4 regions of the Halobacillus ihumii genome follow, and region 2 is predicted to be linked to each of the others. Evidence: riboswitches for the same ligand, from Rfam matches in the RefSeq annotation. Region 2 holds a riboswitch; each other region holds the start of a gene.

Region 1 (3,648 bases), 2.3 Mb from region 2:
CAGTGGCGTGCATATTCTTCAAACTTTTGCTCCGCTTCCTCAGTCGTTTCGCCAACAATCACACTAAGGAAGGAGAAGATTTTAATGTTGTCTGGATTACGGCCGTGGTTTTCCGCACGCTTGCGAATATCATCGGCATAGTAGCGAATTCGCTCGGGTGTCGGACCACCGACAAAGATGCACTCGGCGTGCTTAGAGGCGAATTCGCGTCCTCGTTCGGATGTGCCGGCTTGATAGATGACAGGTGTCCGCTGTAAGGAGGGTTCACTTAGGTGCGGTCCTTCTACGGAAAAGTATTTTCCTTGGTGATTAATTTCATGAACTTTTTCTGGATCAACGAGTGTGTTGTTTTCGGCATCTTCCACAAACGCGTCATCTTCCCAGCTCGTTTCCCAGAGTTTATAAGACACATCGAGATATTCATCGGCAATATCGTAGCGTTCATCGTGCTTGATCATATTCTCTAAGCCAAAATTGCGTGCCGCATTTGGCAGGTAAGAGGTCACTACGTTCCAAGCGACTCGCCCTTTTGTCAGGTGATCGAGAGTAGAGAAACGACGGGCATTTCCAAATGGCGCTTCATAAGTCGTACTGACCGTCATCGCAAAGGACAAATGCTTCGTCACGCTGGCCATCGCCGGGATCACGAGGGCAGGATCATTTAACGGCACCTGCAGCCCATCGCGGATCGAGGGATCTTTACTTTTTTTATACACGTCATAGATTCCCAGCACATCGGCGAGGAACACGGCATCAAATTTGCCTCTTTCTAATAGTTTTGCTAAGTCCATCCAATAATCTAAGTCTTTATAACGGCGGTGGCGCTGACTTCTTGGATGTTTCCACAATCCGTGGGAATTGTGCATCGCGCTATTCATTTCAAAGGCATTTAGGATAATTTGTTTCGTCATTGTGATTCCTCCTTAAGTTCTTGCGCTATGTAAATTTGCTTCAAGTACATGAAAAAGCCTCTTCTTTTAAAAGAAAAAGAAGAGGCTGATAACCGTACATGTATGAGAGCTCTTCCTTATCTTTCAAGCGTTCCCGCTTGCTGGAATTGGCACAGTACTTGATGCAGTCTGTTGCCGAGGTTTCAAAGGGCCAGTCCCTCCACCTCTCGGGATAAGAAATATCAATAACTATTAAGTTGATACAAAATATACAGCATAACGGAAAAGGTGTCAATAACGTTTTAGAAATATTCTGTACTTTACCTTACAGGCATGGGGATTATGGAAATTTTAAAAAATAAGTGATTGACAGGGAATTCTTACCTCTGCTATGATGCTGGTTATCAGATTATTTGAACTAATTTCATAACGAATTCACTCTTATCAAGAGTTGGCTGAGGGATTTGGCCCTATGACGCCCGGCAACCACCCTATTAGGGGAACGGTGCTACTTCCAACAGACAGATGGATGTCTGGAAGATAAGAGGTTGGAGCAGTCTACATATTTCAGCCTCTTTCTTTTGAAAGGGGCTTTTTTATTTGGTCCCGGAAAAAAAGATGTTGCGTAACAGATGAATTTTATGATCAGTGAAAAGGAGAGAAGAACATGTTTACCATCTATTGGATCGCCTTAGCAGCTTTCTGGGGAATTGGATTACTAATTTGGAATCGAAGCTACCAAAAATCTACGAAAGGGGGACATCACTAATGCAGCTCATTACGGGACCACTGTTCTGGACGCTTGTTAGTCTACTAGTCTTGTATTTCATTTTTGTCACATGGATTGGGAAAAAGGGGAATAAATTTAGTAAATCGATGAACGGGTTTGCTACAGCGAGAGGAAAGGTAAACCCGTGGCTGGTCGGGGCAAGCTATGCCGCGAGCTTTGCCAGTGCCAATTTGTTTATTGGAGTGCCTGGGCTTGCTTATGAGCATGGTGTGGCCGTGTTATGGTACACACTTGGCGGCTTTGGCGCTGGCTGGATCGCGCTGTTGCTTTTTGCCAAAAAGTTCTGGAGATATGGCAAGAAGTTCGGCGGAGTGTCGACACTTCCTGAATGGCTCGGAAGGAGATACAACAGCAAAACCTTGCAAGTTCTTGTTACGTTTCTAGTACTGTTTAATGTGTACTACATTGTCGGGCAGAATGTCGGGTTAGCGACGATCTTTGAAACGGTCCTCGGCATTCCGTACTTCTGGGGGATTCTCGCCGGGGTAACAATTACGATTCTCTATATTGGCCTTGGCGGCGCTTTTGCTCAAATCGTCACGGATGGGATTCAAGGGGCTCTGATGGTGATTACATCGCTTCTAATCTTTGCCTCATTATTCTGGACGATTGGCGGGGGACTGAATTTATTTGGCGAGCTTTCCTCCCAGTTGAAAGCGATCGATCCAGAACTCGTCGCTCCGTTAAATGGACCGTACAACAGTGTGCTGGCCATATTGTCGGTACAGTTTTTACATATCAGCTTTGTGGTTATGCCGCATTTGCTGAATAAGGTATTGTCCCTGGAAACGGAGGAGCAGCTGCGGCCGTTTACACTGTCGGCTGGGCTTGGCATGTTCTTCATTACCGTTTTGATGGTCTTAGGTGGTCTGGCGGCTCGCGTGATCGCACCCTCCCTTGGCAGTGCGGACTCGGCCATTCCGGCTTATGTATTAGAAGCGTTTCCGCCGATCATTGGTGCGATTATTATCGTTGGAATCATTTCTGCGATTTTATCGAGTACTGACAGCTTGTATTTAAGCATCACTTCAAGCATCGGCAACGATCTTTACAAGGTGCTTGCACCGATTTTGTCAAAAACAAAGCTATCTCAACATGCGCTCGATTTGCGTTCTGTCAAAGTGGCAAAAGGCTCGCTCGTGTTCGTTGGATTGGTCACCTTTTACCTCTCGCTCGATCGGCCGGATTCGCTTGCGATTCTGATACAGTTCAGTTTCTCAGCGATTATTAGCGGCTTGCTGGCACCGATCGTTCTCGGCTATCTTTGGGAAAAGTCGAACGGCTACGGTGCGATCGCCTCACTGCTTTCAGGGACGGGACTGTATGTAGTGTTCACAAGTTTGAACGTATTCGAAAATATTTATATTTCCTTGTTCCTGGCTGCAGCAGCTGGATTCGTGGTGATGATCGTAACTTGTCTGCTTACGACAGCTAAAGTGACTGAGGAACAACGAGATGTTTTCTTAAAAGATGTACTATAAGGCAGTAAACCAGACAAATTAGTTGAAGGAGGATGAGAGTTTTGACACAAACAGAAGTAAAGTCCATTCAGAATTATGTAGGTGGAAAATGGATTACACCGAAATCAGAGCAAACGGAAGAGGTGCTGAATCCCGCTGCAGGGGAAGTGATCGCCCGTGTCCCGATTTCGTCAGACGAGGACGTTGACAATGCTGTAGAAGCAGCAGCTGTAGCTTTTGAAACATGGAAGGAGGTAGCTATTCCAAAGCGGGCGCGTATTTTATTTAAATACCAGCAATTGCTCGTCGACCATTGGGATGAGCTGGCCGAGCTGATTACCATTGAAAACGGAAAAAGCTTTAAAGAGGCTTATGGAGAGGTTCAGCGCGGGATTGAATGTGTGGAGTTTGCGGCCGGGGCTCCGACATTAACGATGGGCTCCCAACTGCCATCGATTGCGTCAGGGCTGGAGTCCGGGGTTTACCGTTACCCTATTGGCGTGGTAGG
Region 2 (3,648 bases):
GTTGAGAAGATCTATGCATTCCACTCTGTCCCACATATGTTAGAGAGAATAGCGCAATATGTAAAAAAGTAGCTTGATTTCCCGGGAAATGGCGAACGATTCTAAGGGAATAAGGCAGGTATCTCCCCTCTACATCACGAAATTTTATTGTGAAGTTATAAGGGGGGATTAGTTTGGTTGAGTTGGTGGAAGAGTGGATCAATCGAGTTAATGACAGGTCAGATCTACTTCCAAGGTGGAAAAAAAGAAAAATACTTTTAACCATTCAAGCAAATAATTATGATATTAAGATTTATATTTCAAAAGATGGAATGAGGCTCACGCGTGAAAAGGACCTTACGGATCGTTTACAGATTTCCTCCACTTATAAAGTGTTTCACCAGTTGTTAGGAGGAAACCTTAAACTTACTGCGCTCCCGAAGTCTATCGTTAGAATTGAAGGAGAGTATCGTGATGTACTTTTAATAGAATCGTTATTAATGCTGTCTCATTAGATTAGAGTACCAACAGCTTCTACAATGGTGAGAAATGAGGTTTTATCACCAAATTTATGCGTTACATCCCCATCTTTGTTAATGAGTATGGTAGTAGGTACTCCTTCGCATTTATACTGGTTATACACTTCCATTCCGTTGTCCTCCAAAGTTGGCTGGGTGAGAAATTTCTCCGTAAAAATTCTCCCGTCATTGTTATTTCTCTCCCGCCCCTTCACATTTATTGTGATCATCTTTACTTTTTCTTTATCTAAGGATTTGAAGAGCTGCTCTTTCTTTGGCAAATCCACTCCACAATCAGGGCACCAGGAAGCCCAAAAAGTGATCATGATTACTTTTCCATGATCTTCTGTTAATCGGTATGTTTCGTGAGAATGAATAAAAGATAATTCAAAGTCATTTTCCTCGTTCATCTAGGCTCCTCCTAACTTTTTCATTGACGAGAATGCAACCCCATGCTAACATATTCTTATTATAAATATCGACATCTTCACTTATCAAGAGAGGCAGAGGGACTGGCCCGTTGACGCCCGGCAACCGGTTTTCTTACAATACGGTGCTAATTCCAGCAAAGCAGAGAGCTTTGAAAGATGAGAAGAGAATGAAAAAGTCATCTCTTCTAAAAGGAAGAGATTTTTTTATGTCGATTTTTGTTGACAGTTTAAAGCCAGTGGTGCTAAAATCCTGTTTGTATCATTAAGAAAACTACATTTGAAAATATGAATATACGTATCTCTTATCAAGAGAGGCGGAGGGACTGGCCCGTTGATGCCCGGCAACCGTCAAGTTTATAACTTGAAAAGGTGCCAATTCCTGCAAAGCTTTATGCTTTGGCAGATGAGAGAACAGAAGATATCAAGACGTGTAAACGCCTTTCTGTTCTCAACAGAAAGGCGTTTTTTAATTTATTTTATGGCTATAGCGCTTTTCCCTTTAAAAGGTAGTTCATCTACTGAGCAGCTTTAATCAGTGTAGTTTTCGAACATAGGGAATTGCAGCTTGTTTTTAGGAGGCGCAGCGTTGATTTCGATTAAGGAATTATCAAAAGTTTTTTATACGAAAGATCAAAATGTCCGTGCAGTTGATAAGCTGGACTTGGATATTGATAAGGGTGAAATATACGGAGTCATTGGTTACAGTGGTGCTGGCAAAAGTACGTTTATCAGGCTTTTGAACCGTCTTGAGGAGCCGAGTAGCGGACGTGTAACCATTGATAACGAAAATGTTACTGAACTAAAGAAAGGTAAACTGAGAGTGGCCAGACAGGAAATAGGCATGATCTTTCAACATTTTAATCTGCTTTGGTCAAGAACAGTTTACGATAATATATCCTTTCCGTTAGAAATAGCCGGGATAAAAAAAGAAGAGCGTAAAAAACGCGTAAATGAACTAATCGATTTGGTGGGGTTGTCGGGCAGAGGTGGTTCCTACCCTTCACAATTGAGCGGTGGTCAGAAACAAAGGGTGGGAATTGCCAGAGCCTTAGCTAACAATCCCAAAGTACTCTTGTGTGATGAAGCAACTTCAGCACTTGATCCTGAAACCACAGACTCTATATTGGATTTGTTAGTGGATATTAACCGAAAGCTCGGATTAACGATCGTCTTGATCACTCATGAAATGCATGTGATTCGAAAAATTTGTCATCGGGTCGCCGTAATGGAAGAAGGGAAAATTGTTGAGTCAGGTGATGTACTGGATGTGTTTTTATATCCAAAACAAAAAGTTACGAAACGGTTTGTTGACCAAGTAATGGGTGATCCTGATCGTGAACATTCATTAGGACTTATCAATGAAACATACAAAACCGGTGAGATCGTAAAACTTCATTTTATTGGTGAAAGTACGAACCAGGCTCTTATCAGTGAACTTTCCAGAGAATTTACAATTGATGTAAATATTCTTCATGGGAAAATCACGCAAACACAAAAAGGAGCTTATGGCACCTTATTTGTACAGTTTGTTGGCGATAAAGAAGAAATAGACAGGGCGATCGCCTACATTCAAACCACTTCTGTACAAGTGGAGGTGAACCCAAATGAATAATGGATTGTTCGCGAACGTTGAAATGCAGGATATGATTACAGCAACGAATGAAACTCTATTTATGACAAGCATTTCAGTAGCAGGAACATTTATTCTTGGATTGTTACTTGGGTTGCTTTTATACCTGTCAGGCCCGGGAGGATTATGGCAGAACAAACCATTAAACTGGGTCACAGCAGCAATAGTTAACGTATTTCGAGCCATTCCTTTTATTATTTTAATACTGTTATTATTTCCGTTTACCGATTTTCTAATGGGGACGATTCGGGGACCTAAAGCCGCTCTTCCAGCCCTTATTATTGGGGGCGCACCTTTCTATGCTAGATTGGTGGAAATTGCCTTGAAGGAAGTGGATAAAGGCGTTATTGAAGCTGCAAAATCAATGGGAGCAAAATATTCCACCATTATTTTCAAGGTTCTATTGCCAGAATCAATGCCAGCCTTAATATCAGGAATTACGGTAACAGCCATTGCGCTGATTGGTTACACGGCGGTAGCAGGTGTGATTGGTGCAGGGGGACTTGGTGACTTTGCATACTTTTACGGATTCCAGCGCAGTGATTTTGGTGTTGTGCTTGTGTGTACGTTCTTAATTGTTGTGATCGTATTTATATTCCAATTCATTGGAGATTTGATTTCCCGCAAATTGGATAAAAGATAAAATTTTATAAAAAAGGGGATGGAAAGAATGAAAAAATTATGGACTAGTGTTCTTGCTGTATTATTTATCTTGCTACTCTCAGCATGTGGTTCTTCTGAAGAAGGTTCCTCTTCTGATGAAGGAAAAACGGAAATCAAAGTGGGAGCAACCAGTGTGCCGCACGCTGAAATTCTTCAGCAAGCAAAACCGATTCTTAAAGAGAAAGGAATTTCACTAAAAATCGAAGAATATCAGGACTACATTTTACCGAACAAGGATTTATCTGAAGGAAGAATTGATGCGAATTACTTCCAGCACATCCCTTACTTAAAGGCGCAGGAAGCTGAACACGGATACGATTTTGCGAACCTTGGCGGGATTCATATTGAGCCAATGGGTATTTACTCCAAGAATATTTCAAGTATTGATGAAATCGAAGAGGGAACAACGGTGATCATGAGCCGATCA
Region 3 (3,648 bases), 1.9 Mb from region 2:
CATAAGAATTCTTCCTACCTTTATTATTAAAGTATAGGGGTTTGGTATCAAGAAGGGTCGATGTTTCATTCATTTGAGCTTTCATTTTTGAGGGCTTTTTACCATTGTTTCTTTCTACATGGAAATGAAAGTATTATCCTTAGAGAGGAAAAGAAAAAAACCGTTTACAAATTAAGTTGTTTGTAGTACAACCCACTTAAATACAACGTATACAAAAGAAAGTGAGGTGAGAATAATGCGATTTCCAATTGACCGTCTGCCTTGTTCTTCGAAGGGAAAGGAGACTGCTAGTCAAATGCGATTTGAGATTATAGGGGGTGAATTGAAACCGGGTGAAACGGTTTCCGGAAATTATATTGCAAAAACATATAATGCTAGTCGGTCACCTGCAAGAGAGGCACTAGGCTTGTTATTTTTGACCACATAATGCTCACGTTAAAATCACATTTTATTCATTTTCTATATTTCTTAATTACTTTTTATTTTGTTTTAGAACGAAGGAAACCAACCGTAATAATTATCGTACGCTCGTAAACCCCCCGTTCTCCATAAAAGCTATATATCTCGATATGTATTCCCATAAAATAAATCCTCCGTTTCCCGGATCTCAAGTTGCTACAATCAATTTTCTTCTCTATCGAAAGTGGTGGGGGAGTTTGGTGTCAAAAAGATGTGACTTTTTAAAAGGTAACAAGAAAAGTAACGAGGAAAAACAACCTTACGAAGGTGTGCGAACGCACGTTCTATTTTAATAGTTTCAGTTTTAAAGATTCGCATTTAAATGGAGGGTGGAAAAGTCTCGAAAAACCTAATGATGTATGGGCGGCATGATGTAGGAAATACATGGATTGACAAAAGACTTTGTCTATATTATGATAATTCACATCATTTAAAAAATAATAAGCTTATCTTCTTATCTAGAGAGGTGGAGGGACTGGCCCTTTGAAACCTCGGCAGCGGGACTAATGAAGTTCATTAGAAACTGTGCCAATTCCAGCAGGTGCATGTGCACTTGAAAGATGAGGAGAGCCGGTTTTCTATTAAGTTTGAAAGCCCCTCTTCTAATTTTTCGAGAAGAGGGGCTTTTTCGTGTTAAATAAGGGGGATAAGAAATGATCCAGTTTGATGAGGTTTCGAAAGTTTATCAACATAATGGGAATGATTTGCGAGCAGTTGATCGAGTGAACCTAACCATTGATAAAGGTGAGATATTTGGGGTTATTGGGTTCAGCGGAGCTGGGAAAAGTACACTCGTTCGATTGGTAAACCTTTTAGAAAGACCTTCTGAAGGGAGTATATTAGTAGATGGTGAGGATTTGTCACAGTTATCAAAACCAGGTCTAAGGAAAGTGCGCAAGCGCATTGGGATGATTTTTCAACACTTCAACTTATTAGAATCTAAAACAGTTCTACATAATGTTGCTTTTCCTTTAATTATTTCAGGAACTCCGAAGAAAAAGGTTAAAGCTAGAGTTGAAGAGATATTGGAATTTGTAGGCCTTTCAGACAAGGCACATCAATATCCTGATGAATTATCTGGCGGCCAGAAACAACGAGTGGGTATCGCCCGTGCACTGGCTACTTCCCCTGATATTTTACTATGTGATGAAGCCACGTCAGCACTTGATCCAGAAACAACGAGGTCCATTCTTCAATTGCTTAAAAGAGTTCGAGATGAATATAACCTTACGATATTGATGATTACACATGAAATGAATGCGGTTCGCGAGGTTTGTGATCGCATTGCTGTCATGGAAAGTGGCCGTGTAATTGAGGAAGGTTCTATTTTTGACCTATTCTCTAATCCTCAACACCCAACGACTAAAAACTTTGTCAATTCAGTGATGGAAAGTGATATTCCGGCCTCTATACTTTCAGGAATTGAAGAGCGTGGTGGAGGACGACATGTCTATCGTGTAACTTTTGTAAAAGAAAAGGCCAGTCAGCCGATTTTTTCACAAGTCACTAAAAGTTATCAAGTAGAAGTAAATGTATTGTTTGGGCAAATTACCGAACTTCAAGGCATCCCATTTGGGCAGTTAGTTGTGGAATTGCAAGGCGATGATAAGGAGATCTTGAGAGCACTAGATTATATTCAACGAACAGTAACCGTACAGGAGGTAGAAGCCGATGCAGGTTGAGTTAGCAGAATTTTGGCCCCGGATTTTACAAGCAACTAGCGAAACTTTAATCATGGTAGGCATTTCGTTAGTTGCAGCAACACTTATTGGAGTTCCACTAGGAATTGCGCTCGTCGTTACACGACGAGGTGGACTTATTCAGAATAGCGCATTTTTTAAAGGGTTAAGCATAATTATAAACTTTTTCCGTTCGATTCCTTTCATTATACTACTTGTTGCTATTTTGCCATTAACTAGATTTATAGTCGGGACATCAATAGGGACGGCAGCTGCTGTGGTGCCACTCGTCTTATTCTCAGGTCCTTATATTGCAAGGTTAGTAGAAAGTAGCTTGTTAGAAGTGAAGCCAGGAGTCATAGAAGCCGCAGAAGCTATGGGAGCTTCTCCATGGCAAATTATTTTTCGTGTGTACTTGCCCGAAGCACTAAGTTCAATCATGTTGAATTTAACGATTGCAACGATCGGATTAGTTGGGGCATCCGCGATGGCTGGTTTTGTTGGGGGCGGAGGCCTCGGTGACTTAGCAATAGCCTATGGTTACCAGCGTTTTGAAACAGACATTATGATCATTACGGTCCTTCTACTCGTACTCATTGTGCAAGTAGTCCAAACAATAGGAAACATATTATCCAAAAAAATGAAAAGACAATAAACGGGAGGATTTATAATGAAAAAATTGACCGTACTACTCGGAATAATCTTAGCAGTAGGAACGTTACTTGCTGCATGTAATAAAGAAAGCGGGGCTACAGGCACCGATGAAGTTGTTAAAGTTGGATTGAATGGGTCCGGTGTTCCCATTTGGGAAAAGGTGAAAGAGAAAGCGGCCGAAGAAGGAATCAAAATTGAGCTCGTTGAATTTTCTGATTATGTGCGCCCTAATTTGGCACTTGCTGCCGGCGATATTGATTTAAATGCCTTTCAAACGGTCTCTTACTTTAATTCCTTTATTAAAGAACGCAATTTGGATCTTGAGCCCATTGCAACAACCATTATTGCTCCTATGGGGATCTACTCTGAAAAATATAAGGACGTAAAAAATATTCCAGAGGGTAGTTCCATTGCCCTGCCAAAAGAGGCGACAAACATGGGACGTGCGTTACTTCTATTAGAAAAAGCAGGATTAATCGGGCTTCCTGAAGACTTTGACGGAATTGGGTCATTGGATAAAATCGTTGAGAACCCTAAGAACTTAAAATTTGAACCCATTGCAGCTGCCCAAACCCCTCGCGTACTACCCGATGTAGCGGCTTCTATTATTAACAATGGGGTAGCCGTTGAGGCAGGATTTGTACCAGTAGATGACGCTATTTTCATTGAAGACGAGACGGCCCAGCCATATATCAATATTATTGCAGCTCAATCAGATGAAGCAGATAAAGAAGTGTATCAAAAGATTGTCGACCTTTATCAAGAAGAAGATGTAGCGCAACATATTCGTGAAGTGTTTAATGATTCTTTAATTCCAACATTTGTTCCGTTAGAGAAAATCGGATGGTAAGGGAGA
Region 4 (3,648 bases), 2.5 Mb from region 2:
GTTTGCTCATCATTTGCTGGCGTATTTTTGGATGTTTGAGAGGGATAAAGAGCGTCTTAAGGATAGTGTGAAGCGGATTAACTGGTCCCCGCTGGGTGCAGCAGCGCTTGCTGGAACGCCTTATCCAGTCGACCGTCAGATGACGGCTGAGAAACTCGGATTTGATCACGTTTATCCAAACTCATTGGACGCCGTCAGTGATCGGGATTTTATTCTGGAGTTTTTGTCAATATCATCCATTTTAATCACCCATATATCAAGACTTTCGGAAGAGCTGATTCTGTGGAGCAGTCAGGAGTTTAATTTCATTGAGCTTGATGATGCGTTTTGTACGGGGTCAAGTATTATGCCGCAGAAGAAGAACCCGGATGTGCCTGAATTGCTTCGTGGTAAAACGGGGCGGATTTATGGTAATTTGATGGGATTGCTGACCCTTCTGAAGGGGCTGCCGCTTGCGTACAATAAGGATATGCAGGAGGACAAGGAAGGCATGTTTGATACGGTGGAGACGTTGGATGGTGCGCTTTCTCTGCTTGCTCCGATGCTTGCTTCGATGGAAGTTAAGAATGCTAATATGCGTCAGGCGGTGAACGAGGATTATTCTAATGCGACGGATATCGCTGATTATTTAGCCGTGAAGGGAATGCCGTTTCGTCAGGCGCATGAGGTGATCGGCAAAATTGTGCTGTATGCGATTCAGGAGCAAAAGTTTTTGCTTGATTTGACACTTGATGAGTATAAAGGATTTTCTGAGCTGTTTGAAGAGGATATCTTTGAAAAATTAGCGCCTGAACAAGTTGTGGCTGCTCGAAATAGTGAAGGCGGCACTGGATTTGAACAAGTGGCACAGCAGCTTGAGTTAGCTAAGCAGCATGTGTAGGAAGGCAGCGCTTTTCATGTAATTTTCTAAATATTATTGACTTTCGTACAGTTTATTTGTAACATGGCAAGTAACTTAATTACGTTTACTTACTCTTATCTAGAGCAGGCTGAGGGATTTGGCCCTTTGACGCCCGGCAACCGGTCTATAGACACGGTGCTACTTCCAACGGACATAGTCCGGAAGATGAGAGGTCGAAGCAAATCTTCAGCCTCTTTCATTTTGAAAGAGGCTTTTTATTATTCATAAAGCGGGTGATTGAGATGAATAAGGCGGAACGATTGAAGCGGTCAAAGGACCCACAGGTTACCGAGCGGTTTGGCGGGCGGCTGCCGCCGGGTCAAGTGTTAACAGAGAAATTTCCGATCTTAACAGTTGGTGAAGTTCCGTCCTATGACCTAGAAGAGTGGGATTTTCAGATCGCCGGGGCTGGTGATGAAACGCTTCGTTTTTCATATCAGGATTTAATGGAGCTGCCACAGTCGAAAGTTGTTTGTGATATTCACTGTGTGACGAGATGGTCAAAGTTCGATAGTGAATTTGAAGGAGTCCTGCTAAAAGATTTACTGGATGGGTTAGAGATTCCTAAAGACAATCAGTACGTGATGGTGAGTGGGGATTATGATTATACAGCTAATATCGACCTTCAAGATTTGTTAGCGGACGATGTGATCCTGGCTCATTCTTATAATGGCAAGCCGCTGACTGAAAAGCATGGCTATCCATTCCGGCTCGTCATCCCGCATTTGTACTTTTGGAAAAGCGTCAAGTGGATCAGAGGTTTTGAGTTTAAGGGATCAGATACGCCGGGTTTTTGGGAACAAAATGGGTTTCATAACGAGGGGGATCCGTTTAAAGAACAGCGCTTTACTGATGAGAGTGAAGTTATGGAAAAGGGTAAATGGAAAGAAAAGGATTTTGATTACTAAGGAGGTTGGACAATGAGTGTTGTCATTTTAGATGGTGTCCGTACACCATTTGGCAAATGGAAAGGCGGATTATCCAAATTAGGAGCGAAGGATCTTGGGGTTCAAGCGACTAAGGCGCTGGCGGAGCGTGTGCCGGAGGCCTTGAATGCGGATGGAGTTATTTTGGCACAAGTTATCCAGGCGGGACAAGGACAGAATCCTGCCAGGTCAGTTGCAGCAGGAGCTGGTATTCCATGGTCGGTGCCGGCCATTACGATTAATAATGTATGTTTGGCAGGGGTTGCATCGGTGGCGGATGCGGCTAGACGTATTAAGCTTGAGGAAGGGGAGTTATACCTTATCGGCGGATTTGATTCCATGACCAATGCTCCTCATGTGGCGGCCATTCGTAACGGGCTGACTACAGGTCCTGTTGAGTTCACAGACACATTAATTAACGATGGTCTTTGGTGTTCTTTGACGGATTCTTCCATGGGCGAGCTGACAGATCTTCAAAACGAAGACCGCCAGATTACCAGGGCACAACAAGATCAATTTGCTTTGCAGTCGCAATTAAAGGCAGCCCGGGCGCAGGAAGAAGGCTGGTTAAATGATGAGATTGTACCTGTTCAGGCTGGCAGCAAACAGGTTGTAAGTGATGAAGGAATCAGGCCGCAGTCTACCTTTGAAAAATTAAGCAAGCTGCCTCCTGCCTTTAGAGAAGGCGGCACGATTACGGCAGGAAACGCTTCACAAATGACTGATGGCGCCAGTGTCGGCGTGGTTGCCTCCGAGAGCTATGCAGAAAAGATCGGGAGGACTCCTCTAGCCAGGGTGATTGGCTGGTCAGAAACAGCCGGACCTGATTCAAGTTTACATACGAAACCGGCAGACGCGATTGCACAACTTTTCAAACGGTATCAGGTAACAAAAGAAGATATTGATTTATTTGAGATTAATGAAGCTTTTGCCAGTGTGGCGCTCGCAAGCATTGATGAACTAGGATTAGACTCAGGAAAAGTAAATGTGAATGGCGGAGCGATTGCGATCGGTCATCCGCTGGGCGGCACAGGGTTTCGGTTAGTGCTTACACTGATTCATGAGTTAAAACGCCGTGGCGGCGGACGAGGAATTGCATCACTATGCGGAGGTGGAGGGCAAGGCTTCGCAATTCTCGTGGAAGTACCAAAAGATTGGTCATAAAGGGAGGAGAAATTTATGTTTGTTACTTATGGAATAGGAATCGTAGTATTCTGGGCGGCAGGATTAGCTTTATGGCAGGGGATGTATAAGCCATCCAAAGGAGGGAAGTAAATGGAATCCTTATCACAAGGAACGATTTGGTTTATCGGCGTTTTGTTGTTTGTTTACTTTTTATTTGTTACGTGGATTGGCCGAAAAGGCTCGAAATACAGTAAGACGATGAGCGGTTTTGCAACGGCTCGAGGAAAAGTGAATCCATGGATCGTTGGCGCCAGTTTCGCGACAACTTATGCAAGTGCAAACTTATTTATCGGAGTGCCGGGCCTTGCTTATGAATACGGTACGGCTGTGCTTTGGTACACGCTTGGGTGCTTTGGGGTTTCATGGTTAGGGTTATTGTTTTTTGCCAAAACCTTCTTTCGATATGGTAAAAAATTCGGAGGGGTTTCAACATTGCCTGAATGGTTAGGCCGAAAATACAACAGTAAGACGCTTCAGGTGATCGTTGGTTTGCTTATCTTATTTAATGTGTACTATATTGTAGGGCAAAATGTCGGGCTGGCGACGATCTTTGAAACTGTTCTTGGCATTCCCTATATGTGGGGAGTGATTATCGGGGTAGCGATTACCGTTGTGTATATTGGCTTAGGCGGTGCC

Evidence for each region. Region 2 has a riboswitch for S-adenosylmethionine ahead of G6R08_RS03820 (methionine ABC transporter ATP-binding protein). Riboswitches for the same ligand answer to the same signal wherever they lie in the genome.
Region 1: another riboswitch for S-adenosylmethionine. It lies ahead of G6R08_RS14785 (sodium:solute symporter family protein); the one in region 2 lies ahead of G6R08_RS03820 (methionine ABC transporter ATP-binding protein).
Region 3: another riboswitch for S-adenosylmethionine. It lies ahead of G6R08_RS13245 (methionine ABC transporter ATP-binding protein); the one in region 2 lies ahead of G6R08_RS03820 (methionine ABC transporter ATP-binding protein).
Region 4: another riboswitch for S-adenosylmethionine. It lies ahead of G6R08_RS16135 (sulfite oxidase-like oxidoreductase); the one in region 2 lies ahead of G6R08_RS03820 (methionine ABC transporter ATP-binding protein).

What each region holds. Positions count from the first base shown of each region.
Region 1 covers NZ_CACVAO010000001.1:2,980,419-2,984,066, forward strand. The annotation lists gene G6R08_RS14780 (LLM class flavin-dependent oxidoreductase) at 1-911, opposite strand, end outside; SAM riboswitch class I at 1,025-1,129, opposite strand; SAM riboswitch class I at 1,329-1,437, shown strand; gene G6R08_RS14785 (sodium:solute symporter family protein) at 1,659-3,161, shown strand; gene G6R08_RS14790 (CoA-acylating methylmalonate-semialdehyde dehydrogenase) at 3,203-3,648, shown strand, end outside.
Region 2 covers NZ_CACVAO010000001.1:712,839-716,486, reverse strand. The annotation lists gene G6R08_RS03835 (thioredoxin family protein) at 1-72, shown strand, start outside; gene G6R08_RS03830 (hypothetical protein) at 174-494, shown strand; gene G6R08_RS03825 (TlpA family protein disulfide reductase) at 491-907, opposite strand; SAM riboswitch class I at 986-1,091, shown strand; SAM riboswitch class I at 1,228-1,338, shown strand; gene G6R08_RS03820 (methionine ABC transporter ATP-binding protein) at 1,515-2,540, shown strand; gene G6R08_RS03815 (methionine ABC transporter permease) at 2,533-3,201, shown strand; gene G6R08_RS03810 (MetQ/NlpA family ABC transporter substrate-binding protein) at 3,229-3,648, shown strand, end outside.
Region 3 covers NZ_CACVAO010000001.1:2,646,819-2,650,466, forward strand. The annotation lists gene G6R08_RS22480 (GntR family transcriptional regulator) at 236-427, shown strand; SAM riboswitch class I at 911-1,026, shown strand; gene G6R08_RS13245 (methionine ABC transporter ATP-binding protein) at 1,113-2,141, shown strand; gene G6R08_RS13250 (methionine ABC transporter permease) at 2,131-2,793, shown strand; gene G6R08_RS13255 (MetQ/NlpA family ABC transporter substrate-binding protein) at 2,809-3,642, shown strand.
Region 4 covers NZ_CACVAO010000001.1:3,250,030-3,253,677, forward strand. The annotation lists gene argH (argininosuccinate lyase) at 1-880, shown strand, start outside; SAM riboswitch class I at 973-1,073, shown strand; gene G6R08_RS16135 (sulfite oxidase-like oxidoreductase) at 1,144-1,809, shown strand; gene G6R08_RS16140 (acetyl-CoA C-acyltransferase) at 1,822-2,991, shown strand; gene G6R08_RS16145 (sodium:solute symporter family transporter) at 3,103-3,648, shown strand, end outside.